Regions from separate parts of the Pseudaeromonas pectinilytica genome, predicted to be linked through region 1. Evidence: predicted binding sites of a transcription regulator. Region 1 holds the regulator's gene; each other region holds the start of a gene.
What was found. The regulator sigma-54, encoded in region 1, starts transcription at its own class of promoters, with help from an activator protein. The targets are predictions, from matches to a motif close to TGGCACNGTTTTNGCTT.
Positions count from the first base shown of each region.

Region 1 (8,130 bases):
TCACCGTGGCTGAAGCTGAGCCCGGAGATGCGGATCAAATCATCACTCAAATGAATCTTCCTGATGCGTTGGTAAGTGTGCGCATTGTAGGGGTGTGTGATCCAACTCGCAACTGGAAGCCAGTATGGAACTTGTTCTGTATGGCTGCGGTTTAGCTTGGCAACGCGTTGTTATTCGCTTCTGCCCCTCGAGTTTCATATAATCGGCCAGTAAGTTGTTGTGGAGTCAGAATAATGTCCAAATCGTTCGATTACCGGAAGGTGGGTCTCCGGGTGCTGGAAACCGAGATCGCAGCCTTACGTGGGCTGCAGGAATATATCAATGATGAATTCAATCGTGCCTGTGATCTGATGCTCCGCTGCACCGGAAAAGTGATCGTCATGGGCATGGGCAAATCAGGGCATATAGCTCGCAAAATGGCTGCCAGTTTCGCCAGCACCGGCACGGCGGCTTTTTTTGTCCACCCGGGTGAAGCCAGTCATGGTGACCTGGGAATGATCTCCCCGCAGGATGTGGTCATCGCCATCTCCAACTCCGGAGAAAGCAGCGAAATTCTGGCGGTATTGCCGGTTCTGAAACGTTGGGGTAACCCGCTCATCTGCATGACCAGCAACTCAGCCTCCACCATGGGCAACGAGGCCGATATTCATCTGTGCATTCGGGTCCCCGAAGAAGCCTGTCCGCTGGGACTCGCCCCCACCGCCAGTACCACGGCCACGCTGGTCATGGGAGATGCCCTGGCCGTCGCCTTGCTGGAGGCTCGTGGATTCACCAGTGAAGACTTTGCCATGTCGCATCCTGGTGGCGCCCTGGGCCGTAAGCTGTTGCTGCGCAATTCAGATCTGATGCACAGCGGTGACCTGCTGCCGGCCGTCTCGCGTCAGGCATCCATTCGTGATGCGTTGCTGGAAGTCAGTGCCAAGGGGCTGGGCATGACCACCATCCTCAATCCCGACGGTACCCTGGCCGGGTTGTTTACCGATGGTGACCTGCGCCGGATCCTGGATCAGCGTGTCGACATCCATCAGACTCGTATCGAGAGTGTCATGAAAACCGGTTGCACGACAGTCCCGGCTGAGATGTTGGCCGCCGAGGCCGTGCAATTGATGCAAACGAAAAAAATCAACGGCTTGGTCGTCGTCGATAAGAGTAACCGTCCAATAGGCGCCTTCAATATGCACGATGTGCTGAAAGCTGGAGTTGTCTGATGAGCCAAATCGAGACCTTGTATGGTCCGGTCAGTACCGACGTGTTCGCTCGTGCCGGACAGATCCGGCTGCTGGTGTGCGATGTGGACGGCGTCCTTTCGGATGGCCGCATCTACATGGGCAATCAGGGGGAGGAATTCAAGACGTTCCACACCAAAGACGGCTTTGGTCTCAAGGCTCTTCGCGATATTGGCATTGAAGTCGGTATCATCACCGGTCGAAACTCGAGAATCGTCAGTGATCGAATGGCAGCATTGGGTATCGAACATCTCTATCAAGGCCAAGGCGCCAAGCTGCCTGCATTTCAGGATCTACTGGATGTCCTCGGTCTGGAGGCGAACCAGGCGGCCTATATTGGCGATGATGTGATTGATATTCCGGTCATGCAGGCTAGTTGCCTGGGTGTTGCGGTGGCGGATGCTCATCCGTTAACACAACGCGCCGCCCGTTACATCACCCGGCTACGCGGTGGCGAAGGTGCGGTGCGCGAAGTGTGCGATTTGCTGCTGCAAGCCAATCAGGCGCTGGATCAGGCGCAAGGGGCTTCGGTATGAGTCGCCAGAATTGGCTGATTGGTCTGATGTTTCTCCTCGCCTTGGGTCTCTGGCGCTGGTTCGATCAGGAGACTGGCGACAGCCAGGCTCAAAGCGGATCTATCTACCAACCCTCATTCACCGCCAAGGCATTGAGAACCCAGCATTACGATGCCAAAGGGCACCTTAAGGAAGAGTTGGCCGCCGACTACGCCGAACACTACGCTCAGTTAGAGATGAGCGAACTGGAACATCCGCGCATCACGACCCGGGATGCTGATGGCAAACCGTTATGGGAGCTCAGTGGCGAGAAGGGTGTACTCAACAACAGTGATAGCGCTATTTTGCGCAATCAGGTGGTCCTGAAGAACCTGGGGCCGCAGCCCATCGCCGAGCGACTGACCACCGACTACATGGAGCTGGATCTGACCAACCAGCAAATGCGCACCAATCTGAAAGTCGTGATCGAAGGACCTGGCTTCCACAATGAGGGCGTTGGCCTCTTGGGGAAACTGGACCAAAACAGCTATGAACTATTGGACAACAGTCATGCGATTTACTTTAACCAAGCCCGCTAAGGTGCTCTGCTGTCTGCTGCTGGCCTCCAGCGCCGGGATAGCCAAACAAACCGATTATCAGCAAAAGATCTTTGTCGACTCGCAACGCCAACTGGCCGAACTGGGCAGCAACAAAGTGTCGTTTCTCGATGATGTGGTGATCACTCAAGGCACCATCAAAATCACCGCCAGCAAAGTCGAAGTCATCCGCAATGGCCAAAAAGGTGCAGAAGAGATGATCGCCTATGGCTCACCCGCGACCTTTTCCCAGGTGCTGGATAATGGTAAACCGGTACAAGCCAGTGCCAATCGCCTTCACTATAAGCTCAAAGAGAAGCTGGTCGTGCTCAGCGACAAGGCTAAATTGCAGCAGCAAGACAATGAAGTGAGCGGCGATGTCATCCGCTATGACATCCAGAAACAGCAGATGGCCGCTGAAAGTACCGCCAAGGGCTCACGAGTCAAGACTGTTTTCTTGCCGGAACAGTTGCAAGAGCAGACCAGTCAGAAGGATGGTCAATAAGATGTCGTTGTTAAAAGCCAGCGCTCTGAAGAAGAGTTATAAAAGCCGCACCGTGGTCAGTGACGTCAGCCTGCAAGTTGAAACCGGCCAGGTCGTCGGTTTGCTCGGGCCAAATGGCGCCGGGAAAACCACCTCGTTCTACATGATCGTCGGTCTGGTTCCCCAAGATGGCGGTAGCGTAACGGTCGATGACATCGACATCACCTCTCTGCCGATGCACGAGCGCGCCAGAAATGGCATTGGTTACCTGCCGCAAGAGGCCTCGATCTTCCGTCGCCTCACGGTCGAACAAAATTTAATGGGCGTATTGGAAGTCCGTGGTGATCTCACCCGGGAGGAAAGAACGGACAAGATGGAGTCTCTTCTCGAGGAGTTTCACATCAGTCATATCCGCCATAGCCTTGGCATGAGCCTCTCCGGAGGTGAACGGCGGCGGGTGGAAATCGCCAGAGCTCTGGCCGCAGACCCCAGATTTATCCTGTTAGATGAACCATTTGCCGGTGTAGACCCCATCTCGGTCATCGACATCAAACGCATCATCGAACATTTACGCGATCGTGGGCTTGGGGTATTAATTACCGATCATAACGTACGAGAAACCTTGGATGTCTGCGAGAAAGCCTATATCGTCAGTCATGGCAAGCTTATTGCCGAGGGCGCTCCAAGCGAAATTCTCAACAACGAACAGGTGAAAAAAGTTTATCTGGGAGAAGGATTCACCCTATAGGTAACACTCTCTGCAGGACCCGGTTTGTCGATTTAAGGAAAGAGCGATACTAATGAAACCGACTTTACAGTTGCGCCTTGGTCAGTCATTGGCCATGACGCCACAGCTTCAGCAAGCGATCCGCTTGCTACAACTCTCCACACTGGAGCTCCAACAGGAGATCCAGCAGGCACTCGATGCCAATCCCCTGCTGGAGCAGGAGGAGAGTGATAATCTGGAGCCCATGTCGGAGCAAGAACGGGACGACGCGCAAGCAGCAGACGAGGCCAGGGACGAGCAGGATGGTAGCCAGCTCAACACCAGCGACGCACTCAATCAGGAAAACATGCCGGATGAGTTGCCGATGGATACCACCTGGGATGAGCTTTATACCGCAGGAACCCATCAGGCCAGTGGCTTACCCAGCGGCGACGATGAGCCTGTCTATCAGGGTGAGACCACAGAAACACTGCAAGATTACCTGCTTTGGCAGATGCAACTGACACCATTTAGCGAGTTGGATCAGGCGATTGCGCTTTCGATCATCGACGCAATTGATGATTCAGGCTATTTGACGGCCACCCTGGAGGACATCCTTGAAGCAGTGCAGTCTGACGAGCGTGAAGTCGAGCTGGATGAGGTTGAAGCCGTACTCAAGAGAGTTCAGCACTTTGACCCCGTTGGTGTCGCCTCTCGCTCCGTCCAGGAGTGTTTGCTGATCCAACTGGGGCAATATCCACAGACCACACCTTGGCTTCAAGAAGCGAAAACTATCCTGCAAGAGCACATGGACTTGCTGGCCAGTCGGGACTATCGCAATCTGGCCCGCAAGATGCAGCTCAAGGAAGGAGAACTCAAGGAGGCGCTGGATCTGATCCAGCATCTGGAACCGAGGCCTGGCAACAGTATTATCCAAAGCGACTCCCAATATGTGATTCCGGATGTCGCGGTCAGCAAGAAGCAGGGCAAGTGGGTGGTAGAATTAAACCCAGATGCCATGCCGAAAATTCGCATCAACGAAACCTATGCCTCCATGGCCCGCAGCGCTCGAAACAGCAGTGACAGTCAGTTTATCCGCTCACACTTGCAAGAGGCCAAATGGTTTATCAAGAGCCTGGAGAGCCGGAATGAAACCCTGCTGAAAGTAGCGAATTGTATCGTGTTGCAGCAGCAAGACTTTTTCGAATATGGTGAAGAGGCTATGAAGCCCATGGTTCTCAATGATGTCGCCGAAGCGGTAGAAATGCATGAGTCGACCATTTCGCGTGTGACCACACAAAAATTCATGCATACGCCTCGTGGAATCTTCGAACTTAAATACTTTTTCTCAAGTCACGTCAATACTGATAATGGAGGGGAGTGTTCTTCCACCGCAATCCGGGCTTTGATCAAGAAGCTGGTCGCGGCTGAAAATACAGCAAAACCCTTAAGCGATAGCAAGATCGCGGATTTGCTTACTGAACAAGGTATTATGGTAGCCAGACGGACCATCGCTAAGTATCGAGAGTCTTTGTCAATACCGCCATCCAGTCAGCGCAAACGCCTGTTGTAGGCCAAACAAAAGGAAGACGTTATGCAAATTAACCTGTCAGGTCATCACATCGAAATTACCGACCCGCTGCGTGACTTCGTAAATAGCAAATTTGCCAAGCTGGAGCGTCACTTCGAACAAATCAATAATGTTCAAGTCATTCTCACGGTTGAAAAACTCAACCAGATCGCCGAAGCCAAACTCAACGTCAATGGTGGCGAGATTTTTGCCAATTCCCAGCAGGCCGATATGTATGCGGCAATCGACACGCTGATTGATAAGCTGGATCGCCAGATCATCAAGCACAAAGAAAAATTGAATAGTAAGTAACTATGTTAATTCAGGACTTTCTTAGCAGGGACTGCACCAAAAGTGCAGTCCCTTGTTCCAGTAAAAAACGCGCCATTGAACTCATCAGTGAACTGGCCGCCCAGCGGTTAGGATTGGATGAGCAAGAGCTATTTGAACGCCTGTTGGCCCGTGAAAAGATGGGCAGTACCGGCATTGGCGGGGCCATCGCCATTCCTCATGGCCGGATCCCGGACGGTCATCCACTGACAGCGGTATTTCTAACACTGGATCAAGGCATTGCCTTCGATGCGATCGATAACCAGCCTGTCGACATCCTGTTTGCCCTGCTGGTACCCGAAAGTGAATGTAAAACCCATCTCAAGACGCTCTCTCTCATCGCCAGCAAGTTGAATGACAAGGCTTTTTGTCGTTTACTGCGCCAGGCCGAGAGTGACGAAGCGCTCTATCAACTGATGATTGCCCCCTGAGGCGCCCATGAAATTGATCGTGGTCAGTGGCCGCTCTGGCTCAGGAAAAACCATAGCCCTGCGTGTCCTGGAAGACCTAGGCTACTATTGTGTCGATAATCTTCCGGTTACCTTACTGCCCCAATTGGTGCTGGAAGCACGGGATCGTTATGACCAACTCGCCGTCAGTATTGATGTGCGCAACATGCCGGACGAAAGCGGCGATATTGACAACTTGCTGGGCCAAATCCGTCAGGCCAGCGATATCGAATTTTCCAGTATTTTTACCGATGCTGACAATGCCACGCTGATCCGTCGCTATGGCGAAAGTCGGCGTTTACATCCACTGTCGCGCAAGCACCTCTCGCTGGATCAAGCCATCCAACAAGAGACCCATCTCTTGGCTCCCTTGTCATCAACGGCTGATCTGCGCATTGATACCAGCATGCTGAGCATTCACGATCTCAGCGAGCAGATCTGCGAACGCGTCTTGGGGCGCAAAGAGAAAGAACTGGTTTTGGTCTTTGAGTCGTTCGGCTTCAAACATGGCACCCCCAAAGATGCAGATTTCGTGTTCGATGCCCGCTTTCTCCCTAATCCACACTGGGTTCCTGAGCTCAGGGTTCTGACCGGGCTGGATGCGCCAGTCCGTGAGTACCTGCAAGCACAGCCGGATGTCATGCTTTACAGCCAGCAGATCGAAACCCTGCTGAGTAACTGGCTTCCCCATCTGGAGCGGAACAACCGTAGCTATGTCACGGTTGCCATCGGGTGTACAGGAGGACAGCACAGATCCGTGTTCATCACCGAACTGTTAGCCGCCAGTTTCCGGGCCAGAAACAAGACCGTCCAGGTCCGCCATCGTACGCTGGAGAAATCCCATGCCTCGCATTGAGAAACGACTGCCCATCATCAACAAGTTGGGGTTACACGCCCGTGCCGCCATCAAACTGGTGCAACTCACCGCCAGCTATCAGGCAACTATCATGGTCAGCAATGAAGAAAAAGAGGCCAGCGCAGATAGCGTCATGGGGTTATTGATGCTTGAGGCCGCTCAAGGATCCAGTATTCATGTCACCTGCGAAGGTCCGGATGCCGAGGAGGTCATGGATGCCGTCGAACAACTGGTCGCGGCACGATTCGAAGAAGCAGAATAAGATTCGAAGCAGCAAACATGAAAAAACGCCGGTTTCATAACCGGCGTTTTTTGTGCTCGTAACCGTTGACTGGTTAATTACACCTGCATCTGCCACTGCTCAAAAAACAAGGTTGCTTCACGCTGCGCCTCGATTAATTGTGCAGCGTTCAGCAATCGCGCCATATTGTCCCGTAACTGTTGCGCCTCACTCAGACGGCAACCGCCGGCAACCGCCAACGAGCTCCAGACATAGGCCTGCTGATTATCCTGCGGCACGCCGACACCTTGCTGATACAAACAAGCCAAGTTGTATTGCGCCAGGGCATGCCCTTGTTCTGCAGCCCGAGAAAACAGCGCTGCCGCTTGGTGGAAATTCTGTGGCGCTCCTCGGCCCTCCTGGAACATGACCCCGAGTTGGTACTGCGCCTTAGCATGTCCCTGATCGACCGCCAGACGATACCAGCTTGCCGCCTGCTGATAATCCAACTCCACCACCCGCCCGGTTTCGAACAGCATGGCCAGATTGTATTGCGCATCGGCATGCCCCGACTCTGCGGCCTGACGGAACAGCTGCAACGCACGACCACTATCGACCTCGCACCCGAGCCCTTGCAGACACAACTCCGCCAATTCGGAGCAGCCCTGCGGATCACCCTGCGCAGCGGATTTGTTGAACCAGGCAACGGCCTCCGCATCATCCTGCTGGACCCCCAATCCCTGCCGATACATCTTACCCAAGCGATTCTGCGCTTCGGCCACCCCTTCAGCCGCAACCCGGCGATAGAATGAAAGCGCCTGCAGATGATCCTGCAACACCCCTTGCCCCAGTTCGTAAAGTCGCCCTAACGCCAGATAAGCTTGCTGATTTCCCTGCTCAGCCGATTTCCGGAACCACTGAACAGCCTGACGATAGTCTTGTTGCACGCCACGACCCATCCGGTAAAAACCGCCCAAGATGAATTGGCCTTCAGCGGACCCTTGCTCGGCGGCTTTCTGATACCAGTTGGCGGCCTCGCGGAAACTGCGCGTCACGCCACGTCCCCGTTCATACATCCGACCTAGCGCCAACTGAGCTCGTGGTTCATTCTGATCAGCCGCCTTGCGATATAACTCCGCCGCTTTCAGCTCATCTTGGGCAATACCCGCGCCGGTTTCATATAGCTGCCCCAGCATAAA
Region 1 covers NZ_BAAGVN010000030.1:16,835-24,964, reverse strand. The annotation lists gene mlaF (phospholipid ABC transporter ATP-binding protein MlaF) at 1-50, opposite strand, end outside; gene ACYVG7_RS03070 (KpsF/GutQ family sugar-phosphate isomerase) at 234-1,208, shown strand; gene kdsC (3-deoxy-manno-octulosonate-8-phosphatase KdsC) at 1,208-1,762, shown strand; gene lptC (LPS export ABC transporter periplasmic protein LptC) at 1,759-2,319, shown strand; gene lptA (lipopolysaccharide transport periplasmic protein LptA) at 2,291-2,821, shown strand; gene lptB (LPS export ABC transporter ATP-binding protein) at 2,823-3,548, shown strand; gene ACYVG7_RS03045 (RNA polymerase factor sigma-54) at 3,601-5,079, shown strand; gene hpf (ribosome hibernation promoting factor) at 5,101-5,388, shown strand; gene ptsN (PTS IIA-like nitrogen regulatory protein PtsN) at 5,391-5,837, shown strand; gene rapZ (RNase adapter RapZ) at 5,845-6,711, shown strand; gene ACYVG7_RS03025 (HPr family phosphocarrier protein) at 6,698-6,973, shown strand; gene ACYVG7_RS03020 (SEL1-like repeat protein) at 7,051-8,130, opposite strand, start outside.

Region 2 (8,130 bases), on a different contig from region 1:
TTGCATCGCCAAGTCAGGGATGCGGGAATCGAGTTGAAAATCATGCAGTGAGGTATGGAGTTGGCGAGTCAATTGGCCAATTTTGGCAAACATATCACTCGCATTTGGCGCACAAATGTCGGCCAACAACTCATCGGCCGCAGCCTGCTCACCCTGCTCGAGATACATCACGAGCATCCTGGCTTGCTCCAGGCTAATCAGAGGCGCCTTCGACTTCATACAGACACCCCGTTAACCAATACGTTCGAAAATCTTATCCAGTTTTTCTTTCAAGGTGGCAGCAGTAAATGGTTTGACAATGTAGCCATTCACACCAGCCTGCGCCGCTTCAATAATCTGCTCACGTTTTGCTTCGGCAGTTACCATCAGAACCGGCAAATGACTCAACTTATCGTCGGCACGGATCGCCTTCAACAGATCGATACCCTGCATGCCGGGCATATTCCAGTCCGTTACCACAAACTCGAAGTCGCCATTCTTCAACATGGGCAGTGCCGTATTACCATCATCCGCTTCATGGGTGTTGTTAAATCCCAAATCACGGAGCAAATTTTTGATTATCCGGCGCATTGTTGAAAAATCATCAACAATGAGGATTTTCATGTTCTTATCCAAAATATCCTCCTAAGTGGCCGCCCAACACAGCCCTAACTCATTCTGTTTATAGCGATATTGTTTTTTATTATGCATCACACTTGCCTATGAGTGTAGACAAGCATGTGTGCGGTCAGTACCAATCTTTCATTCTGGCTCGCAATCTATGCATCGCCTGACTGTGGATCTGGCTGATTCTTGATTCACTCACGTTGAGAATTTGACCAATCTCCTTGAGATTCATCTCCTCGTCGTAGTAAAGCGACAAAACTAGCGCTTCTCTTTCAGGAAGATGAGTAATACCTTCAGCCAATGCTTGCTGAAAGCGTTCTCGAGCAAAACCAGTGAAGGTTTTATTGTCATCTTCTGAATCTGAGGCATCCGTTAGTGCATCCTCGGATACCCCCAAATCCTCAATGCCGACGACACGGCCACAAGCCGCTTCATTCAACATGCTGTGATATTCGTCGAGGGATACGCCCATGGTCTGGGCGATTTCGACATCTTTGGCATCCCGACCGCACTGCTGTTCAACGACGCCGATCGCATCGGAAATCCGCCGGGTATTACGATGGACCGAGCGAGGCACCCAATCACCACGCCGAATTTCATCAATCATGGAGCCGCGAATACGAATACCGGCATAGGTTTCAAAACTCGCACCCTTGCCACCATCATAGTTACGCGCAGCCTCCAGCAGGCCAATCATGCCAGCCTGAATAAGGTCGTCTAACTGAACGCTGCTTGGCAAACGAGCCATCAGGTGCAATCCAATCCGCTTGACCAGCTGCGCATGCCGCTCAATCAACGCGTTTTGATCCTGATGACGAGCATAAGCATGGGCTTTATTCACTAATCGTATCCTGAGCTAATGACGGCTTGTGCAGCAGGGTTTCGATAAAGAACTCCAGGTGTCCTCCAGGCTGGTGAGGGGTCGGCCAGCCTGCGGCCTTATTGGCCAGCGCCCGAAACGCCAACGATGCAGGCGATTTGGGGAATGCATCTACAATAACTTTCTGCTTCTTCACGGCTTGCCGCACATTGTTATCGTAGGGAATACAAGCCACAAGCTCCAGGGACGCGTCTAAAAAACGATCCGTCACTCGCGTTAATTTCGAGAACAGCTCCTGTCCCTCACGCAAGCTACGCACCATGTTAGCGACAACCTTGAAGCGGAAAACACCATACTCCCGCGACAACAACTTGATGAGCGCATAGGCATCAGTGATAGACGTGGGTTCATCACACACCACCACCATGATATCCTGAGCGGCACGGGAGAAGCTCAGCACCATATCAGAGATACCGGCAGCCGTATCGACCAATAACACATCGATTTGCGTCTTCATGTCACTAAAGGCTCTAATGAGACCTGCATGTTCTGCTGGTTTCAATTCAACCATCGACTGGGTACCAGATGTCGCCGGAATAATCATCAGGCCATAAGGCCCTTCGACAATGATGTCGTCCAGCGTACATTCGCCGGAAAGAACATGAGATAAGTTTCGCTGCACGCGTAAGCCCAGCATGACGTCGATATTGGCCAGCCCCAAGTCCGCATCGAGCAACATGACACGTTTCCCCTGCGCCGCCATGGCAACCGCCACGTTCAGAGTCACACTCGACTTGCCAACGCCGCCTTTACCACCAGTCACAGTGATGACCTTGACGCGATTATTCTGGCGCATCTTCCGCAGACCCTGAGCTTGATCCAGATTGATATTATTCATGTTATTCATAAAACTCCATGTGGTCGGCGCGATCGCTCTCCTGGCCCCAGAAATGGCTCGGAACACCATCGGCCTCCAACTGCTGCAATGTCGCGGCAATCAGCTCGCCGGCATCGGCAACCTTGATATCTTCGGGGACCCGTTGGCCATCGGTAACATAGCTGATGGGCAGATTGTTCTGAATGCACATACCCAATACATCGCCCAGATTCAGGCTTTCATCCAACTTGGTCAGAATACAGCCACTGAGCGGTACCCTGCGAAAATGTTCATAGGCCTCTTGCAACACCCGACGTTGCGAGGTTGCGGGCAACACCAGATAGTTGCGGATCCGCACCTTGGCATTTTTTACCAAGGTGTCCAGTTGTTCGGTTAGACGAACATCCCGCTGCCCCATCCCGGCCGTGTCGATCAGAACCAAGCGTCGATTACGCAGCTGATACAGGGCCGCCGATAACTCCTCTACATCGGAAACCGGCCGAACAAGACAGCCCATGATGCGCCCATAAGTCTGTAATTGTTCATGAGCACCAATGCGATAGTGATCCGTAGTGATTAGGGCAACTTGGTCCGGACCATATTTCATGGCAAAGCGGGCCGCCAGTTTGGCGATAGTCGTGGTTTTGCCGACCCCAGTCGGTCCGAGCAAAGCAATAGCGCCGCCGTGGCGCAAAATATCATCGTCTGTGGTTTTCACATGCTCCAGCAGTACCTTGTGCATCAGATGCCAAGCGTCATGCAAGGATGCGCTTTCAGGAACACTCGCGGCGAGCTGTTCGGCAAATGACTCTTCAAAACCGCCTTTGCACAGTTGCTTGATGAGCAGCGCCCGCACCGGTCCACGACGCTCAACCTCCTGCCACATCAGTCCCGACAGTTGGTGCTGAAGTAGTTTGCGGATGGAGGCTATTTCGGTACGCATGGCATCCAGGTCTTTATCTCGGCTTTGAGCCGGTGCCGCGCGCGATGCGCCGCGTCGGGGAGTAGCCGTCGGCTCCGTGAATGCCGCCTGTTCGGCCAAGGTTTTCGGCGCACCAGAGTCACGATTGAACCCAGAAGGCAGACGGGATTGGAGTTGCTGCTGACGCGCCAACAAAGCGGAAAGGCTATCCGGGAAACTCTCTTGTTCGTCAGTTTTTTGGCTAATAACGGGAATTTGCGAGGCAAACGGCTCGATAGGGCGCGCACGCGACGATAAGTTGACACTATCATCCCGCACATCGCGAACAGGATCGGCAGCCGTCGTCGCGGCCTGCGTCTGGTAGTCAATAGCGGCAACGATCTCGATACCACCCGATACCTTTTTATTGGACATGATCACCGCATCCGGACCGAGGACCTCTTTGACCTCAGCCAGAGCCGTGCGCATATCCTTGGCAAAAAACCGCTTTATCTTCACCTAGACCTCCAGCTCCTTATTATTGTTGCCCGACTGCACTGACGATGCGGATCTGTTTATCATCAGGAATTTCCTGGTATGAGAGGACTCGTAATCCAGGAATGGAGTTCTTCACGAAACGAGCTAATGTGTTGCGTAAGACGCCCGAAGTCAGCAATACGGCAGCCTGCCCCTCAAGCTCCTGACGCTGTGCGGCTTCAGTCAGGGATTTCTGCATCCGCTCCGCCAGCCCAGGCTCGATGCCCGCACCTTCCGCACCACCAGCCTGCAGGGATTGGTGCAAAATACGTTCCAGCTCAGGAGCCAGGGTGATCACCGGAATAACCGATTCGCCACCGATGATCTCCTGCACAATCAGACGTCGCAAGGCGATACGACAAGCGGCCGTCAATACATCGGGGTCCTGACTGCGCGGAGCGTACTCCACGAGCGTCTGCAGCACGGTACGCATATCACGCACCGGCACCCCTTCTGTCAATAGGTTTTGCAATACCTTGACCAAGGTTCCCAGACTCATCACACCCGGGATCAAGCCCTCAACCAGCTTGGGTTGCGCACGAGCCACCATATCCAGCAGATTCTGCACCTCTTCATGGCCGAGCAGCTGGGCTGCCTGGCTGGTCAGCAACTGGCTCATATGGGTGGCAATAACCGTCGAAGCATCCACCACTGTATAGCCCAGACTCTGGGCCTGATCGGATTGCTCGCGGGCGATCCAGACCGCATCCAGGCCAAAGGCCGGATCCCGGGTCTCCAATCCCTGAACCGCACCAAAGACTTGGCCCGGGTTTATCGCCATCTCTTTATCATGATAGACCTCGGCCTCGCCCATGTTGACGCCCATCAACGTGATGCGATACTGATTGGGCTGTAGATCCAGATTGTCGCGAATATGAACGGGTGGCACCAGGAAACCCAGCTCCTGGGACAACTTCTTGCGTACCCCCTTGATCCGATTCAGTAACTCGCCGCCCTGGCTCCGATCCACCATGGGGATCAGACGGTAACCGACCTCCAGGCCAATCACATCGACCGGACTCACATCATCCCAGCTCAAATCCTTATGCTCAGGTACAGCGACATCATCCATCGGAGCCAGTGCCTTGGTTTCGGCATCCGTCTTGCGCTTTTTGCTCTTGCGCACCATCAACCAGGCACCAAGTGCGGAGATAGAGCCCAAGGATAAAAAGGCCAGATGCGGCATGCCGGGAACCAGGCCCATGATGATCAGCACCGCAGAGGCAATGATCAGCGCCTTGGGCTCTTCAAACATCTGGTTGAGCACCACCTGTCCCATGTCCTGGTCCGTGTTCTGCCGGGTCACAATGATCGCCGCCGCGATAGAAAGCAGTAACGACGGGATCTGCGCAACCAGACCATCACCGATGGTCAACAAGGTATAGATAGCAGCGGCGTCGCCAAAGCCCAGTCCATGCTGGGCCATACCGATGATGAAGCCACCGATGATGTTGATAAACAGGATGAGGATACCGGCCACGGCATCCCCCTTAACGAACTTGGACGCACCATCCATGGAGCCGTAGAAGTCGGCTTCCATGGTCACTTCTTGACGCCGCTTTTTCGCTTCATCCTGATTGATCAGGCCCGCATTCAAGTCAGCATCGATCGCCATCTGCTTGCCGGGCATCGCATCCAGCGTAAAGCGCGCACTCACTTCGGAAATACGGCCAGCACCCTTGGTAACCACCACAAAGTTGATGATCATCAAGATGATAAACACGATAAGACCGACCGCGTAGTTACCACCGATAACTACATTACCAAAGGCTTCGATGACATGACCGGCAGCCGCAGAACCATTATGTCCCTCCAGCAGCACCACCCGAGTCGATGCCACGTTCAACGCCAGACGTAACAAGGTTGCCACCAGTAGGATCGTCGGAAAAGCCGCAAAATCGAGCGGCCGACGGGAATAGACGGCGACCAGCAACACCACCAGTGACAGGGCAATGTTGAAGGTAAACAACACATCCAGCAGGAAGGTCGGTATGGGTAGCACGACCATGCCGAGGCTGGCCAATACCAGCAACGGAGTACCCATACCACGGTTCAGCAGATGACGATATTGACCCAGCGAGGCGAAGGTGGCTCTCATTTCCATGGCAGTCTGTCGAATAATATGGCGTTAACCTAGACTAGCAAAAAACAAGCCATCGATTAACCATTTGATTTTTATTATGATAAATAATGCTAGCCGGTTAACGTCAAAAAAATGTCAATACCTTAACTCATCAGGGATCGGCAGTTCATCGGCCAATTTACGCGGTGGCTCGGCTCGCCCCTGCTTGTAGGCCTGTAATTGATAGACGTAGGCCAGTACCTGGGCAACCGCAACGAATAGGCCATCTGGGATCTGCTTGTTGAGCTTGGTAGTATGGTAGATGGCTCGAGCCAAAGCCGGTGAGGCCACGCTAGTCACCCCACACTCCCGGGCAATCTCGCGGATCTTCATCGCCACCTCATCCACCCCCTTGGCCAACACAATGGGCGCCGCGCCCGGTTTATCGCGTTCATATTTGAGAGCCACTGCGTAGTGAGTCGGGTTGGTGACCACCACATCGGCTTGAGGCACCTCCGCCATCATCCGGCGATTGGCCATCTCATACTGCAGACGACGCAAGCGCCCCTTGACCTCCGGCTTCCCTTCCGAGTCCTTATATTCATCCTTGATTTCCTGCTTACTCATGCGCAGTTGTTTATTGTGATTCCACATCTGGAAGGGGACATCAATCGCCACAATAGGCAGCAACGCACAGCAAATCCCGACGGCAACCCATAGGCAAAGCTCCAGGGCGTCATAGATGGCATAAGGAAATTGGCGCTGGCTTAAATCCAGAATGTGCGGCAGTTGCCCCATGATCAATGACCAAGAGAGCAGACCAATAAACAAGACTTTCGCAATAGACTTGATGAGCTCGACCCAACTTTGCATACCGAACATGCGTTTGAAACCCGCCATAGGGCTGAGTTTGCTCATCTTCGGCATCATGGCTTCGCTGCTGACGTTCACCCCCCCCAACAGCAAGTTGCCCACCAACGCTGCCAGCAACACAATGGCAAACAGCATGATCAGCGGCACAATCAAGTCGCCAATGTCGGCGCCTAAGGCGGGGATCATGGTAAACGGATCGAAGACCTGTTCACGGGTGAAGGAAAAATTGCGGTGAAACACATCGAGTAGCGCTTGCCCGAGTGACTTGGCAACCATGGATAAACCGATGACCCCGGCCAGCAACACAACCGCCGTCCCCAGTTCTTTGGATCGGGGAACCTGGCCTTTCTCCTTGGCCTGGTCTAGTTTTCGCCCTGTGGGTTCCTCTGTTTTTTCCTGACCATCCGACTCGGCCATGGCCTATCCCCCCAAACACTGGGTCTGGATCACGTCACAAATCAGTGACTCCACTTGCTGCCAATGCTGCAAAAAGTGCTCCATGAAGCCCCCCAATGACACCCAGATCACCAACAAGCCGCAGATCATACTGATCGCAAAACCCATGCTGAAAATGTTCAGCTGTGGCGCGGCACGCGTCATGACACCAAAGGCAAAATTGATCAGCAGCATGGCGACAATGGCGGCAAGAGAGACCGAAAGACACATCTCGAACATCACGCCCAAAAATGCCGCCAGCATTTGAAACCCTTCAATGCTGATCCCGCTGACCGCCACGGGCAAAGTAGTAAAACTCAGCTGCAGCAAATGCAACATGGTCAGGTGACCATCGATGGCAAAGAAAATCAGGGTTCCGAGCATCAGGTAGAACTGGCCGACGACCGGTGTCGAACCACCGTTGATGGGATCCACCATGGAGGCAAAGCCAAGGCTGGTTTGCATGGCGATGATCTGCCCGGCCATGATGAAGGTCTGGATCAAGAATTGCGAAGCCAGGCCGATGGCAACCCCGACCAACACCTGTTGCGCGGTGATCATCATCCCCGTGATGCTGAACAGCTCGACCGCAGGCATAGTCGGCAGCAACGGAGCCATCGCCACGGTAATCACCAGGGCCAGTTTGGCGCGGATCATGATGGGAACAGTCTGAGAGCCGAGGACTAACATGGTCATCAGCATGGCGGAAAGACGGGCATAGGGCCAGGCATAGGAGGCAATCCACGCCATCACCATATCCGCCGGATAATTCACCCCAGCACCTCGGGGATTTGCTCGATGATCAGGGTGAAAAAATCCAGCAAGATCTGCAAACCCCAGTGCGCACCGAGCGCCAACGCGGCTAGAGTGACCAGCAGGCGGGGCAAGAAACTCAGCGTCTGTTCGTTAATTGAGGTGGCGGCCTGGAATATCGAGACGATCAAGCCAATAAACAGGCTCGGCAGTATAGCCGCACAGACCAACAGGCTGACGATGCCTAACGATTCGCGAAAGACATC
Region 2 covers NZ_BAAGVN010000069.1:9,859-17,988, forward strand. The annotation lists gene ACYVG7_RS04905 (protein phosphatase CheZ) at 1-219, opposite strand, end outside; gene cheY (chemotaxis response regulator CheY) at 232-603, opposite strand; gene ACYVG7_RS04915 (RNA polymerase sigma factor FliA) at 728-1,447, opposite strand; gene ACYVG7_RS04920 (MinD/ParA family ATP-binding protein) at 1,440-2,324, opposite strand; gene flhF (flagellar biosynthesis protein FlhF) at 2,326-3,723, opposite strand; gene flhA (flagellar biosynthesis protein FlhA) at 3,743-5,845, opposite strand; gene flhB (flagellar biosynthesis protein FlhB) at 5,960-7,093, opposite strand; gene fliR (flagellar biosynthetic protein FliR) at 7,097-7,885, opposite strand; gene fliQ (flagellar biosynthesis protein FliQ) at 7,882-8,130, opposite strand, start outside.
Region 2: flhA (flagellar biosynthesis protein FlhA) is a predicted target of sigma-54. The motif match lies at 5,881-5,897, and genes of this name have one in related genera.

Region 3 (8,130 bases), on a different contig from region 1:
GATCGCGAATCCGGCCGGTATTGAGCAACCAGCCCGCTCGCTCGCTATCCACCGGATCGGCATCCAAAACCGGTAACAGCGGCGCCGCCGCAATCAAGCGCGCCTTGCCATTCGGCGTCGAGAACCGACCCTCGGCAAACAGGCGCTCGGTACCCAGCACGCGGCGGGCGCCGGCAATGTGCGCTTCATCCTGGGCAACCAGCGGCCAGCGAGTCGGTTGCCAACTATCGAGCTGGGCATCATCCAGTTGGGCGATGGCCCCCAGATCCAGCTGCCGCGCGCCCTGGTTCTCATGAGCCGTGAGGGCGGCAAATTCGCGCAAGATATCGTTGAGACCGTGATAGTTGAAGCCCTCGGCAAAGCCCATGCGCTTGCCCACTTCGGCCAGCGCCCACCAGTCCGGTCTCGCCTCACCGGGCGCTTGGGTAAAGGGACGCTGCCGACTGATGCAGCGTTCGGAGTTGGTCACGGTTCCGCCCCGCTCTCCCCAACCGGCTGCCGGTAATAGCAGATGAGCAAACTGGGCGGTATCGGTCCGGGCCGTCATCTCGGAGACAATCAGAAACTCGCAGTTGGCCAATGCTTCACGCACCCGGGCCGAATCCGGTAACGAGATCGCCGGATTGGTGGCTATAACCCACAGCGCGCGGATCTTCTTCTGCCGTACCGCCTCGAACAAATCCACAGCTTTCAACCCAGGTTGCCGGGCTATGGTCGGCGATTGCCAGAAATCCTGCACTCGTTGACAGTCGGTGTCGTTAAACCCCATGTGGGCGGTGAGTTGGGTGGCCAACCCGCCGACCTCGCGCCCGCCCATGGCATTGGGCTGTCCGGTCATCGAAAAGGGGGAGGCACCTGGCTTGCCGACCCGTCCGGTCAACAGATGGGCATTGATGATGCTATTGGCCTTATCGGTGCCCTGGTTGGATTGGTTCACCCCCTGACAAAACAGAGTGACTGTCTTCGGCTCTGCCGCAAACCAGCGGAAGAACGCCCGCAGATCCACCTCGCTGAGGCCACAACGCCGAGCGATGGCGCTCTCGTCATACTCGGGATCGTCCAGCAAGGCGGCCAGTTCGGGGAAACCATCGACATGAGCGTCCACATAAGCGCGGTCCACGGCACCGCTTTGTAACAGGTAACGGCACAAGCCATGGAACAACCAGACATCGGTGCCTGGTTGCAGCGGCAGATGCAAGTCCGCCTGCTCGGCGGTCATGGTCTTGCGCGGATCGATCACCACCAACTTCATCTGCGGATTGCGGGCCCGGGCCTGCTGAATGCGGCGAAACACCACCGGATGGGTCCAGGCGGTATTGGCACCCACCAGCACCAGCAGGTTGCATAGCTCCAGATCGGCATAGCAAGCAGGCACCACATCCTCACCGAAGGCCCGGACATGGGCCATTACCGCCGAGGACATACACAAGCGGGAGTTGGTATCGATATTGGCGGCGCCTATGTACCCCTTCATCAATTTGTTGGCCACATAGTAATCTTCGGTCATGAGCTGACCCGAGACATAGAAACCGATGGCCTCGGGACCGGACTCGGCGATGATCTGGGAAAAGCGGCTGGCGATCTCGTCCAGTGCCCCATCCCAACCCACATGCTTGCCATTCAGACGCGGGTAGAGCAGCCGGTGCGGATACGCCATGGTATCCAGCAAGGTAGAGCCCTTGATGCACAGTGCCCCCAGATTGGCTGGATGGCTAGCATCCCCTTCGAGCTGATCACCGGAGATCCGGATCCCGCAGCCGACGCCGCAATAGGCGCAGGTCGTCTGGACGGATCCATCGGCAGTGGGCAGGACAGCGCTCGGGTTTGACATACGGCAAAGACTCCCTTCGAACCCGGAATTCGGGTATACACCCGACACTCGGGCAAAAAAAAAGCGCCGCCCTCCTTGCGGAGGGACAGGACGCCAGTGTCCAAACGTGCATTTTCAAACTAACTTCTGGATAAAAGCAAAAGCCGTGCCGGACACTCAGGACCCCAAGGATCCAGAAATTATTGGCTAAAACCTCGAATACAGGCCCGACACAGCACCAACCGCGAGCCACTCTGGTGCCTTGCGTCGGGAGAATGCCCAGCCATGGTGCAATTCCGGTCGCGATGAGGATTCACCTCTCGGTGATCGCAGGGAGTGATATGGCGGCAGGGATAGGCGGCGATGATAGGAGGTGACGCTTCGTCGCCTTCGTCACAGCACCGGCACGAAGAGCGGAAAGAAATGAGGAATCGGTTGGCAGACAGGCGTTTGCCGTGCAGGCTAGTCGCTCACGGGTCTGAAGGCCTCCCCTCCCGCTCGGGAGCCACATTGAACCAGGAGCCTATTTTGTCCATGGCTAGTTTGTCTATAGATAGCGCCGCCATCGAGGAGACCTTGCGGGGCCTCGAATGTCGTACCAACTTCAAGATCCGCACTCTGACTGAGTACATGCTGTCTCACAGCAAGCACGCCTTTTATCTGCTGGCCGATAGCCGTCATAGCCGTCTGGTGCTGATGCCAGCCTTGCAGCCCTTCGTCGCTGACTTCGCCGCGATTCCCGGCGTTCACGCCCAGGCCGATTATTGTCACCATGCCGAGATGACCCGCTTCCCGAAGCGCCTGCACACCGGCCGCACCGAGACCCACTATGGCCTGGCCTTCGAATTCGACAACACCAAGGCGCTGGAGCTGTTTATTCTGCAGTTGGACGGCATTATTCGTCGCAGCTAGCTCCTCATTCCGAGAGCGACAAAAATAGCACGGGCCGGTTAATACCGGCCCGTATACCTCGTGGACTCCCCACGCTGGGCTATCGCACCCGATTGGCCTACAGCGCCGCCTCGGGTAATGGCTGCCGGAAACGAGCCGTCCGCACCGCCAACCACACCAGACCCAGCGCCGCCCAACTTAGACCCAGATAGAGTGAACTCAATTCCAGGTTCAACCACAGCACCAGGATCGTCAGCGCGCCACACAGTGGCAGCAGCAGATAACGCAGGGTATTACGCCAGCCCTGACGGCGTCCCTCACGAATATAGAACTGGGCAATCACCGACAGATTGACGAAGGTAAATGCCACCAGAGCGCCAAAGTTGACCAGCGCCAATGCGATGTCCAGATCGAAGGAGACCGCCGACAACGCCACGGCACCGACCAACGCCACATTAATAGCCGGGGTCTGCCAACGTGGATGGACATAACCGAAGAACCGCTCCGGCAACACCCGATCCCGCCCCATCACATAGAGCAGGCGCGAGACACCAGCGTGTGAGGCCATGCCGGAAGCCAGCACCGCCACCGTGGTCAGCACCAGCACAATCGATTGAAACAACTGGCCACCGACATAGAGGGCAATCTCCGGCAATACGGCATCCGGTTGCTGGAAGCGGGAAATATCCGGGAAATAGAGCTGCAGAAAATAGGAGACGGTAATGAAGATAACGCCGCCGATCAGCGCGGTGAGAAAGATCGCCTTGGGCACCACGCGTCCGGCATCCGGCGTCTCTTCGGAGAGGTTACTGATGCCATCAAAGCCGAGAAAGGAAAAGCACAACACGGTAGCACCGGTAATCATCGGCACGACCGCGGCATCCAGGGAGTAGAACGGGCGCAGACTCGCCACAGTACCCATCCCCTCGCCCGCATAGACCCCATGGGCGATCAGAGCAATGAACACCAGGATCACCGCAATCTGCATGCCGACGATCAGGCTGTTGAGATTGGCCACCAGATTGATGCCGCGCAGATTAAAAAAGGTCATCAGGGTGACCAGTCCCAGAATAAACACCCAGGGCTCAACACCCGGAAATAGCGCCGTCAGGTAGATCTTCGCCAGTAACATGTTGATCATCGGCATGAACAGATAATCCAGCAACGACGACCAGCCAACCATGAAGCCGACATAAGGGGTAAACGCCTTCTGGGCATAGGTATAAGCCGAACCTGCGGATGGAAACCGTCGCACCAGAGCGCCATAACTCAGTGCCGTAAACAGCATGCCCACCAGCGCCATCAGGTAGGAGGTGGCTACATGGCCATCGGTCAGCTCGGTGACGATGCCGAATGTATCGAATACCGCCATCGGCGTCAGATAGGCCAGACCCATCATCACCACTTGCCACAAACTGAGCGTTTTGCGCAATCCCGGTTGTTGTGCTTTGGAGAGCGTCATGATCGGACTCCTGCACGGCCAACCCGCACATTGGAGCAACGAGAACACGGCGCGGAAACGCAGGCCGTTGCGGGGCGGCAAATCTCGACGGGGAATGGCAATGGATGCTTCATCTGTTTCCTCTATTCAATCTTGATCGACATGGGTTCGTTGCAGGCCTTCCGGCGCACGAACGCGGCTATCATTTCCAGTCCTCAGGACTGGCCTCGGTTACTAAACGGGATAGAAAAAAATGACCGGCTTTACACAGAGCCGGTCATTTCAGGGGCGCTATTTTGCCCTATATACAGCGCGTAACTCAATATCTTGTCGCCAGAGATCCCAGCGCTGCGACGGCAGCGACTGACTGCTGCGGTTACCAACCGCGGAACTGTATGCCAGAGGCAACATCGCCAGATGGGAAACCCGCGTCAGGTCAGCCACAGATCTGCAGATGTGATTGTTTTTTGTACTAAAAGTAAACAAAACCCAAGCCGCTTCACTCTCCTGATGCTTTATTTGATAAAGCAGTCACCCCGCACGCGCCGGAGGATTACACTCAATGAAAAGCGCTCATCTGGATACACCTGATCTCGCAGGCTCCGATGAGTCAGATCCATTCGTTCACGGAGCATTGGCCATGGATGCCGTCGAACCGGTTGCCAGCAGCACACCATCTACGGAGTCAGGAACATCCGCAGCCGTCTCGTCCTCGGACGGAACCAACCAGACACCACAGACCGCGACTCCACAGGACACAGCGACTGGATCCCCCGAAACACCTCAGCCAGCCCCGATCCGTTCCAGCTCCCGCCTGATGCGGTTCTTGCGCCGGATCCCCGGCTTCTTATTGGTGTTGGCGATTGCCATCGTTCTGGCCGCCCTGCTGTTTGAGATGCAGACTTCCTGGCTGCAGGCCCACTTACTCTCTGGATATAGTCAAACTCTCAGCTGGCGGTTAGCGCCCGGCCCCAGCCAGGCCATCCACTTTCCGGCGGCAGGCCCCTATGATCAGCGCCTCGGATATGCGCGGCTCGGTAGCTTTTTGCCCCGTCTTGAAGCTCGAGGGTATGGCATTTTGAGTCAGGCCGAGTTTTCACCGGCCCTGATGCACTATAGCCAGCAGGGGCTATTTATCCCCTACGCCGAAAAGAGTCAGGCCGGTTTGACCCTATTTGACTGCCGTAACGAGCCGTTTCACGTCAGCCGCTATCCACGCCATCAATATCTGGAATTTGCCACCATACCGCCACTGGTATTGCAGTCCCTGCTCTATATCGAGAATCGGGATCTACTCAGTGATGAGTATCCGCTGACCAATCCAGCGGTTGATTGGCCCCGCTTTGCCAACGCCGCACTCTCCCAATTAGGCAAACAGGTTGGCATTCAGGATCACGGCTCCGGTGGCAGCACGCTGGCCACCCAGATGGAAAAATTTCGCCACTCCCCGGAAGGCCGCACCAGCTCGAGCAAAGAAAAACTGCGCCAGATGGCCTCGGCCAGTGTTCGTGCCTATCAGGGCGGTGTGCTGACCCTACCTGCGCGCCAACAGCTGGCGCTGGATTACCTCAACTCGGTGCCGCTGGCCGCCGCGCCCGGTTATGGCGAGGTGCACGGTCTGGGGGATGGCCTGCATGTCTGGTTTGCCGCCGACGTCGCCCGGGTGGATGACCTGCTCGGGCGCGCAGCCAACACGCCGGAAGATCTGCTGGCTCAAGGGTTGGCCCTGCGCCAGGTGGTCGCCCTGCTCATCGCTCACCGCCGCCCCTCGTTCTACCTGCTCAAAGGCCGCAGCGAGCTGGAAACCCTGACCGATAGCTATCTGCGCTTATTGGCCCAATCGGCTGCCATCTCGTTGCCACTGCGGGATGCCGCCCTGGCACAGCGACTGGTATTTCGCAACTTCAGCACCCAACCGGCCTTCGAGCGCATCGATGGCAACAAGGCCCGCTATGTCACTCGCGGACGACTGGGCAATATGCTGGGGCTGAACTTGTATGATCTGGACCATCTGGATCTCAGTGTGCACAGCCATCTGAATAACGATCTGCAGCAACAGGTCAGCCAATATCTACGCAGTCTGGCCGACCCCGAGGTTGCCGGTCGCGTTGGCTTGTATGGCGAACGGCTGCTCTCTCCAGAGAAAACTGCCGCCGTGCGTTACAGCTTCACGCTGTTCGAGCGCAGCCCACAAGGTTTTCTGGTGCGGGTGCAGACCGATAACACGGATCAACCCTTCGATATCAATGACGCCAGCAAGTTGGAGCTGGGCTCCACCGCCAAGTTACGGGTGCTGACCAGTTATCTGCAAATCATCGCCGAGCTGCATCAGCGTTTCGCCCTGATGTCACCGGAGCAGCTGCGCCAGCAACCGGTGGACGCCCAGGATAACCTCAGTCGCTGGGCCATCGATTATCTGTTGCGCAACCCGGATCGGCAGTTGACGTCTATGCTGCAAGCCGCGCTGGATCGCCGCTACTCGGCCAGTCCCTACGAGAGTTTCTTCACCGGCGGTGGCCTGCATACCTTCAGCAACTTCCGTAAAGAGGATAATGGCCGCTTGCCGACCCTGCGTCAGGCTTTACAGGAGTCCATCAACCTACCCTTTATCCGTTTGCTGCGCGATGTGGTGCGTTACAGCCTGTATCAAGATCCGACTCGCCGCCTGTTACTACAAGACGACAAGGATCCCCGCCGCCAGGAGTATCTGCGCCGCTTTGCCGATCGAGAAGGAAAGACCTATCTCGGACGCTTCTGGCGCAAATATCAGGGCAAAAACCAGGAGGAACAACTCAAGACCCTGCTCGATGGCATGCATCTGACCCAGAGCAAACTGGCAGCGGTTCATCGCTATCTGCGACCACAAGCCACGCCCGCCGAACTAGCCAGCTTTATTCGCGAGCATCTGCCCAGCGAGCCACTCACTGACAAGCGGCTGGATTATCTCTACCGCACCTATGGTCCTGGCGCCTTCTCCTTGCCTGATCAGGGTTATGTGGCTCGGGTACACCCTCTGGAGCTGTGGCTGCTGGATTATCTCGGCCACCATCCACAAGCCACCTTTGCCGATGCAGTGGCCGCAAGCCAGGAGCAACGATTGGAGGTTTACGGCTGGCTATTCAAATCCCGGCACAGAACCGCACGGGATAGCCGCATTCGTACCATGCTGGAAATCGAGGCGTTCAGCGATATCCACCAGCGTTGGCAAAAACTCGGTTATCCCTTTGACCACCTGGTTCCGTCCCTGGCAACCGCCATTGGTAGCTCCGGAGATAGACCAGCAGCCCTGGCCGAACTCATGGGCATCATCCTCAACGATGGCGTCCGTCTGCCGGTGCAGCGCCTCTCCTCGTTGCACTTTGCCACCGGAACTCCTTTTGAAACCCTGCTGGCACCCAAGTCCAATCAGGCCACTCGAGTGTTGCCCAGCGAGGTGGCCCAGGCACTGCAGGCTGCCCTCTCTCAAGTGGTAGAAGCCGGAACCGCCCGGCGTCTGGCAGGCAGCTTCCAGCTCAGCGACGGTACCCTGCTGCAGCTGGGGGGCAAAACCGGAACCGGTGACAACCGCTTGGAAAAAGTGGGCCGCTACGGCCAGATCCTCGAATCCCGGGTGCTCAATCGCACCGCCACGTTCGTGTTCTATCTGGGTAGTCACCACTTTGGTACGCTCACCGCCTATGTAGAAGGCAGCTCGGCGGACAGCTTCCGGTTCACCTCCGCCCTGCCGGTGCAGGTGCTCAAAGGGATGGCTCCTTTACTAGCACCCGACCTTGCGCCCGGAGTGCAGACCCAGTGTCGGGTCGATCCGGAGCTGGCAAACCGTTAGTAGCCTGTCGATCAAGCGGATCCCCGAGACACAATGGGAGTCTGAAACGCAAAGCATGATGTTGGAATTAGAAAAAAGCCCTGATGCCAGGCATCAGGGCTTTGAAGAATGGTAAGGCGTGTACCTAGGGCTACAGGCGATAGATTCGGACCTCGCGGGGTG
Region 3 covers NZ_BAAGVN010000336.1:17,461-25,590, reverse strand. The annotation lists gene ACYVG7_RS15385 (nitrate reductase) at 1-1,831, opposite strand, end outside; gene ACYVG7_RS15380 (hypothetical protein) at 2,345-2,722, shown strand; gene ACYVG7_RS15375 (APC family permease) at 2,820-4,163, opposite strand; gene ACYVG7_RS15370 (transglycosylase domain-containing protein) at 4,960-7,968, shown strand; gene ACYVG7_RS15365 (alpha-amylase family glycosyl hydrolase) at 8,099-8,130, opposite strand, start outside.
Region 3: ACYVG7_RS15385 (nitrate reductase) is a predicted target of sigma-54. The motif match lies at 1,966-1,982, and genes of this name have one in related genera.

Region 4 (8,130 bases), on a different contig from region 1:
TGGCCAGTACCGATGGAGACATTGACCATGCCATTGGCTTGCGGGATCACGGAGACGTTGGCGATCTCGCTGACCTGACGCACGAGTTCATCCCGTTGATCGAACAAATCGTTGGCGCTGCGATTCGGATCGCCGCCCAACGCCGCCAGGATCGAGTTATTCACATCGGCCAGCGAGGTGGCCAAGGTGTTGAGCTGGGTGACCGTCTTGCTGATGTCATCGTTGACGCTGTCGTACTGCAACTGCATCTGATCATAGATACGATTGAAGGTGCTGGTCATGTTGCCCGCATCGCGCAGGAACACCTTGCGAGCCTCCAAAGTATTTGGATGATCGGCCACCCCATTCATGGAGCCGAACATGGTCAACATATCGGCAGAAACAGAAGTGTCTTCGCTGGTTAATAGAGAATCCAGCTGTTGCGCCTGCACATAGCGCGTCTCATAGTATTTTTGACTGGTGGTGTTGATCAGGTTTTCTTTATAGGCGAACTGGTCGTACTGACGCTCAATCGCCTTGACCTGAGCACCGCTACCAACGAAGGCGTTACCGATCCGTTGGCTGCCCAGCGTATCCGCTGTCATCACCTGGCGGCTATAACTTTTGTTATTGATGTTGGAGATGTTGTGACCTGTGGTGGTCAAGCCAGTTTGGGATACATTCAGGCCGGTTAGCCCTATCTGCAGCAGATCAGCCATGATGCATATCTCCCTGAATACTGGCTCGCCCGAGAAGGGCACGACAGAAACGAACCGGGTTGGCACACCACCTGTTCAGCCGACGGGGGTCTGATTCTCGACAGGCGGTCAATTGGCGCAACATGGTTCTTTCCCCTTGGTGTTACGTGCTCTGCCAGAGATCCTTCAGGGCATCACTGTGCAGCACTTGTTTCAGTTTCTTGGCATACTGCGGGTCGGTGGCGTAACCGGCCTGCTGCAGAGCATCGAAATAGGCTTCTGGATCATTCGCCACTTCCCGCGCCTTGCCATATCGTTCGTGCGTACCAATCAGATCCACATAATCCTGCATGCTCTGGACAAAGCTGTCGTAGCGGCGAAACGCGGATTTGCGCATCACGGCCTGACCATTCTCGTACTCCAGGCTGTTGACCTGAGTACTGGCGCCCCGCCACTGACTACCGGCCTTGACGCCGAACAAGTTGCGACTCGGCGAGCCATCCGCGGAGGGGATCATGCGCTTGCCCCACCCGGTTTCCAGAGCCGCCTGAGCCAACAAGGCGACCGGTGACAAACCAATCTGTTTGGCCACCTGACGTGCCGCTGGCAACAACTGCCGGACAAACTCTTCCGGTGAAGAGAAGGCCCCGTTGCCGGATCCTGTCGCCGACGGCCGCTGGAAATTGCTTTCCATCTTGGCCAAGCGAGCGACAAAGCGTTCGGCGGCTGCGACCCCGGAAGAAACGAGGTCGTGATCCTTTTCTGACGCCGCACCCTGGGCATTCTTAAGACTAGCAATATCCGCGCCAGATTCTGTCGTTTGCCCATTGCGCGGATCTTCCCAGCGCGCGAAGCGACGCATCACAGGCACCCGCTCCTCCGGCATTTTCAGCTGACGGGGTTGCGAGGCATCCTGAGTAGTAACCGGCTGAGTAAACTGTTTGACGATCAGTTTGGACAGACTGCTATTGCCGCCCGGGCTCGCCATACCTGAAGTCATTTGTTCATCCAACATGCCCTGATAAAACTGGCTATAGCGGCTATTGAGCGGACTATCAGGTGCTAAGGATTCATTCGCCTGACGCATACTACCAACCCACATCTGGTTGAAGATGGACTCAAACTGCCGGGCCGCAGCTTCCAGAGCCTGTTGCTGGCTGGCTTCATCCTTGTTACTCAGTTGGCGTAGTTGATCCAGTCCGCGGATATCCTGTACTAGCCCTATATCCGTCTTCAACTTGTCCATAACCGCCTCCTGAAACCTAGCCTAGAGAATGACCAGCTCACCCTGGATCGCGCCAGCTTGCTGCAGCGCCTCCAGAATGGCCATCAAATCACCGGGGGCAACACCCACCTGATTCACTGCCTGCACCAGATCATCCAGGCTATTGCCGGTATCCAGCTTGAACATGCGACTATCAGCCTGTTGCACATTGATGCTGGAGTTGGGTACCACAGCCGTCTCGCCATTGGAGAAAGCGTTCGGTTGCGAGACCTGGGGATTTTCAGAGATGGTGACCGTCAGACCGCCATGGGTGATCGCCGCTGGTTTGAGTTTGACCTGACTGCCGATGACGATAGTGCCGGTACGCGAGTTGACGATGACCTTCGCGGACTCATCAGCCGGATCGACTTCCAAATTTTCCAAGGTCGCCAAGTACGACACCCGCTGGGAGGGATCCCGAGGGGCATAGACCTGAACCGAGGTCGCATCCAGGGCCTGAGCCGTATCCGCGCCGACCAAGCCATTGATGACATCGGTCATCCGTTTGGCGGTGGTGAAATCCGAGCGGTTCAGATTAAAGGTGATGGTATCGCCATTATTGAATGAGCTCGGTACTTCCCGCTCCACGCTGGCACCATTAGGAATGCGTCCCACCGTGGGCGTATTGATGACCACCTTGGAGCCGTCAGCCCCTTCGGCCCCCAAACCACCAACCACTAAAGAGCCCTGCGCCAACGCGTAAACGCGGCCATCAACGCCTTTGAGGAAGGTTTGCAGCAGGGTACCACCCCGCAGACTCTTGGCTTCACCAATCGCCGAGACAGTGACATCAATGGTCTGGCCTGGTTTGGAGAAGGCTGGCAAGTCGGCATGGACAGCCACCGGCGCCACATCCTTGATCTTCGGCTTGAGGTTATCCGGTACCTTGATGCCGAAGTTATTCAGCATGGTGCGAAAGGTCTGCTCGGAGAAGGCGTTGTTCTTCTCGCCGGTCCCCGGCAAGCCCACCACCAGACCGTAGCCGATCAACTGGTTGCTGCGGACGCCCTGGACTTTGGCCAGATCCTTGATCCGTGCCGCCTCGGTTGGCAGCGTCAGGAATATGACGCTTGCGGCGAGTAATAGAGTCGAAAATTTCTTCATGACCATCTCCTAGAAGGGACTGAAGGGACCATTGAAGAACTGTGCCAACCAGCCACGTTCCTGGCTGTTAGCAAAATCCCCGGTGCCACCATATTGAATACGAGCATTGGCAATGCGTTGCGACAACACGGTATTGTCGGCATTCACATCCTCGGAGCGCACCAGTCCGGTAATACGGATATATTCGTTACCGTTGTTCAGCATCAACCACTTCTCGCCACGAACCATCAGGTTACCGTTGGGCAGTACGCGGATCACGCTGACCGAAATGTTGCCCTGCAGACTATTGCTCTGATCGGCCTTGGACTGTCCCTTGAAGCTGTTGGTGGCCCCCATGCTGACACTGGTGTCATAGCCATTGAGCGTGACTGTGTCCCCCCCCATCTTCAGCGCATCGAGCCCCAGATCTGAATTTTTACCCTGCTGGGAGTTCGCATTTTTCTTGGCGGTGGTGGATTCCGACAGTTGGACCGTGATCAAGTCCCCGACCCGATGCGCCTTGATATCGGAATAGATGCTGTTGACCTGCCCCTGATTAAAAATGGATCCACTGGGATCTATGTTGACCATGTCATCCTCGGGGATCGTCGGTGCAAATGAGGGGTCATCCGGCTTCGGAGCATTCGGCAGCGACGTGCAACCGGCCAGCAGCAGAGTCATCAGGAATAAATAGGGACGGCGAGTCATCATGCACCTCTTAAGTCCGTTGCGTTAAGAACGACATCATCTGATCGACAGTGGTCAGAACCTTCGAGTTCATCTCATACACTCGTTGCGCCTGGATCAGATTCACCAACTCTTCCGTCACGTTGACGTTGGACGCTTCCAGCATCCCCTGCTTGATCACCCCCAGACCATCGGCTCCAGCAACACCTTGCAGTGCTGCACCACTGGATTGGGTCTCGGCGTACAGGTTCTCACCGATCGGTTGCAAGCCACCCGGATTGACAAAGTCAGTCAGGGTAAACTGACCAATCACCTGGGATTCAGCCTGGCCCTTGATCTTGACTGACACCTGCCCATCCCCCCCGATGGTGATGCTCTCGGCATCTTGTGGCACCTGGATTTCCGGTTGTACCGGATAGCCCATACCTGGGGTCACAATCGTCCCTTCGGAGTTAAGGGCAAATTGGCCGTTGCGGGTATACGCGGTACTGCCGTCCGGCATCTGGATTTCGAAGAAGCCACGCCCCTGCACCATCACATCCAGTGAGTTATCGGTGGTCTGCACGCTACCCTGGGTAAAGTTCTTTTGGGTCGCAACCACCTTGGCCCCGGCGCCGAGCATCAGGCCAGAGGGAAGTGTGGTGTCCGCCGATGAGCGACCACCCGGCTGATTGATATTTTGGTAGAGCAAATCCTCAAAGATCGCTCGACCTTTTTTGAAACCGACCGTCGAGGCGTTTGCCAGGTTGTTGGATGCCACCGAAATATTGGTTTGCTGGGCATCAAGACCGGTTTTACTAATCCACAGAGCGGGAATCATAGAATCCTCCTAGCGTACTCAGCTCATTCGCAGCAGCTGGTTCTGCGCTTCATCATTTTTTTCGGCGGTCTGCATCATCTTGACCTGGGTCTCGAACTGACGTTGCAAACGGATAAGGTTGGTCATTTCATCAACCACATTCACATTACTGGCTTCCAGTGCGCCGCTGACCAGACGGACCTGATCGGTCGCGGCTTCACTCTTGCCATCATTACGATGAAACAGGCCATCCTGTCCCTTGCTGATGGACTTGATATCCGGGTTGACCAGCTTGATGCGCTGGTATTCCTCGACCGTATCCGCAGTCGCGCCCTCAGGGCGTCCGATGACGGTGCCGTCCTGGTTGATTTCAATTTTTTCCATCGGCAATGGCAAAATGATCGGCTGCCCAGCATCATCGAGAACATTCAATCCGCTGCTGGTCTGCAGGGTGCCTAATGGTGAAACGCGCAAGTTACCCATTCGGGTATATGCCTCCTTGCCATCACCATCCTGAACCGTCAACCAACCGTCGCCCTGAATGGCGACGTCAAGATCACGTCCTGTTGTCATCAGGCCGCCCTGATCCATGCGTTGCCCCGGGCTTTCCGTCATCGAGAAGACGCGGGAAGGAAGTCCTTCGCCATACGCCTGCATGGCGCGAGCCTGCTCCAGATCGGCCTTGAAACCAACAGTTGCCGCATTGGCCAAGTTATTGCCGCGCACAGCCAAGCTGTTCATGTTTTCTTTGGCACCCGACATGGCGATGTAAAGCAGACGGTCCATAAGGCACTCCCGGTTTTGGTGGTTAACCTTAACTAGCAAGTAGAATGCCAAGGACTAAAGAAATGAGGTAAAAACGCAGAAATGAATGAGGCGGCAAGAGTTGCCGCCTCAAAAAACAATCGGTTAACGTTAACGGATCTGCAAGATACTCTGTTGCAAGGTATTGTTGACCTCCAGAGCCCGCGAGTTGGCCTGGAAATTACGCTGGGCCGTGATGAGATCCACCAGCTCCGCCGTCAGGTTGACGTTGGATTGCTCCAGTGCCGCCGACTTGATGGCACCAAAGGTTCCGGTATTGGCCTCACCCGCCAGCGCCACGCCGGAATCCTGACTCTCCTTCCAGGAGGTATTCCCGGATTGACGTAGCCCCTGCTCGTTGGAGAACCGTGCCATGGCCACTCGCGCCAGAGGCTGTGAGGTACCATTGGAGTAGGTCGCCTTGACCAAGCCATCCGAACCGACATCGACGCCAGTCAGACGGCCAACCGTCAGACCATCCTGCTCCAGACTGGTTACTTCAAATTTAGAGCCAAACTGTGTGGTCTTGGCGGTATCAAAGTTCAACTTGAACCGCTGGGTGCCGTCGGCCCCCAAGCCCAGCACATTGGCGCCATCCCCTGCCAGCGCGCTCGAGGGATCATCCACCCCCAGTGCCTGGGTATTAAGATCGGCCGGGGTCGTACTCTTCATCACCCCAAGGTCATCAAAGGTGATCACAGCACCGGTCCAGGGATTGCCGTTGTAGGTAACTTTAGCATCGATTGGAGCGCCATCTGGAGCTCCATCCTTGTCGGCGTCGACTTGATATGTACCAGAAACAGCCGCACCTGCTGTTGTATCCCACATATTGACCGGTTTGTTATCCACGGTAGTGAACATGGTCCAGTTGTTATTGCCGGTATAGGCCGCATCCTTGGGTTTGACGAAATACATCGCCACGGTATGTGGCTCACCCAGGGAATCATAGGTGGTCACCGAGGTGGATGAGCTATAGGTCTTGGGATCGGTCGGATCGAACAAGGCTAAATCCTTCGCGGTATCCTTACTACTCAGGTTGAGGGCGATATCAATATTCTTGGTGGATACCGGTGTCCCGGCGGTTTCCGGGATCTGGATCGGCGTCGAGGTCCCCAGACTGACGGAGGTCGAGGTACCATCGCTGTTCACCGGAAAACCGCGCAGATAGTTACCGGAGGAGTCCACCAGGAAGTTGCTCTTGTTCAGCTTGAACGCCCCGGCCCGGGTGTAAGAGAAATCCAGTGAGCCACTCTCTGCCGAAGTCACAAAATACCCCGGACCAGAGATGGCCAAATCAAACGGGTTATTGGTGAACTGCAGGGCTCCCTGGTGGAATTGCTGTGCCACAGCGCCGGTCGTTACCCCGTCCCCAGTTTTTGTCCGAGTGGCAGTGAACAGCGATGAGGCATAGACATCGGCGAATTCGGCACGGGACTCCTTGAAGCCGATGGTATTGACGTTGGCAATGTTGTTCGCCGTAACGTCGAGATCCTTCTGCGCCGCGTTAATACCACTGAGGGCAATATTGAATGACATAATTCTGCTCCTTCTACTACGACGTTACGAAGCGACCTCAATCGCATCGCTCAATTTCAATCCACCCATGCCACGCAGATTCAACACTACATCACTGGAGCTGCTGGAGCCCAGGCTGACACTTTGAATATGGGCATAGTTGGCCAAGGTTAACTCTTCAGTTTTACCGTTCACCAATCCGCTGGCTTTCACCGTATATTTGCCGGCCGGCACTTTCTCGCCGCTTTCGTTGGTGCCGTCCCAGGAATAATCGACATTACCGGTCAGGGTCTTGCCTTGTGATTCGGCCAAGGTGAAGGTCTTAACCAGCTCACCGCTACTGTTCTCGACACGGATCGAGATGTCGGTTGCACCGTTGGTCAGACTTAACTTGCCATCGATCCCGTCACTGCCGTTGACATAACCCTCATTACTGGGCATCAGCACTTTCTTGCCGACCAAAGTCGATGCCTGCAGCGCCTGATTCGACGTCATGACCGAGTTCAGGCTCTTCAGCTGACTGGTCATATCGGTGATCCCCTGCAGGGTACTGAACGATGTCATTTGGCTAACCATCTGGTTATTGTCGACCGGTTTGGAGGGATCCTGAAAAGCCAACTGATTACTCAGCAACTTGAAGAAGTCGGATTGCTCCAGCGTCTTCTTGTTGGTCGTCACCGCCGTGTCGGTCTTAGCTTCGGTCTGCCAGCGCAACGCATCCAGCGAGCTGTTGGTGGTGTTATTGACTGTACTCACGCTCTACCTCCTCAACCCTTGCCCATGCGTAGTGTCTGCAGCAACATCTGCTTGGCAGAATCAGCAACCTGAACATTGGTCTGGTAGGAGCGAGTGGCACTCATCATGTCGGCCATCTCTTCTACCGGATTGACATTCGGGCGGTAAATAAATCCATCCTTGTCAGCCATCGGATGCGTCGGATTAAACTCACGCAACAGGGGGGCTTGGCTTTCCAATACCCCCTTGACCTCAACTCCAACAGAGCCTTCTTTTTCGCCCTGCATCACATCGGCCAACGCAGAGGCAAAAACTGGCCGCCTGGCGCGGTAAGTTGTTTCCGCACTGGAGCTGACACTTTCGGCATTTGCCAAATTACTGGCAGTCGTATTCAAACGCACCGATTGTGCACTCATTGCGGAACCCGCTATATCAAAGATACGGAACAGACTCATGTCTGATCTCCTTTAATCGCCTTGAGCAAACCAGATATACGGCTATTAAGAAACTCCAGAGACGCCTGGTATTCGAGCCCATTTTCCATAAAGGAGGTACGCTCCTGTTGC
Region 4 covers NZ_BAAGVN010000069.1:44,904-53,033, forward strand. The annotation lists gene flgK (flagellar hook-associated protein FlgK) at 1-698, opposite strand, end outside; gene flgJ (flagellar assembly peptidoglycan hydrolase FlgJ) at 841-1,923, opposite strand; gene ACYVG7_RS05070 (flagellar basal body P-ring protein FlgI) at 1,945-3,045, opposite strand; gene flgH (flagellar basal body L-ring protein FlgH) at 3,055-3,735, opposite strand; gene flgG (flagellar basal-body rod protein FlgG) at 3,743-4,531, opposite strand; gene flgF (flagellar basal-body rod protein FlgF) at 4,550-5,296, opposite strand; gene flgE (flagellar hook protein FlgE) at 5,426-6,850, opposite strand; gene ACYVG7_RS05095 (flagellar hook assembly protein FlgD) at 6,875-7,585, opposite strand; gene flgC (flagellar basal body rod protein FlgC) at 7,597-8,019, opposite strand; gene flgB (flagellar basal body rod protein FlgB) at 8,016-8,130, opposite strand, start outside.
Region 4: flgF (flagellar basal-body rod protein FlgF) is a predicted target of sigma-54. The motif match lies at 5,330-5,346, and genes of this name have one in related genera.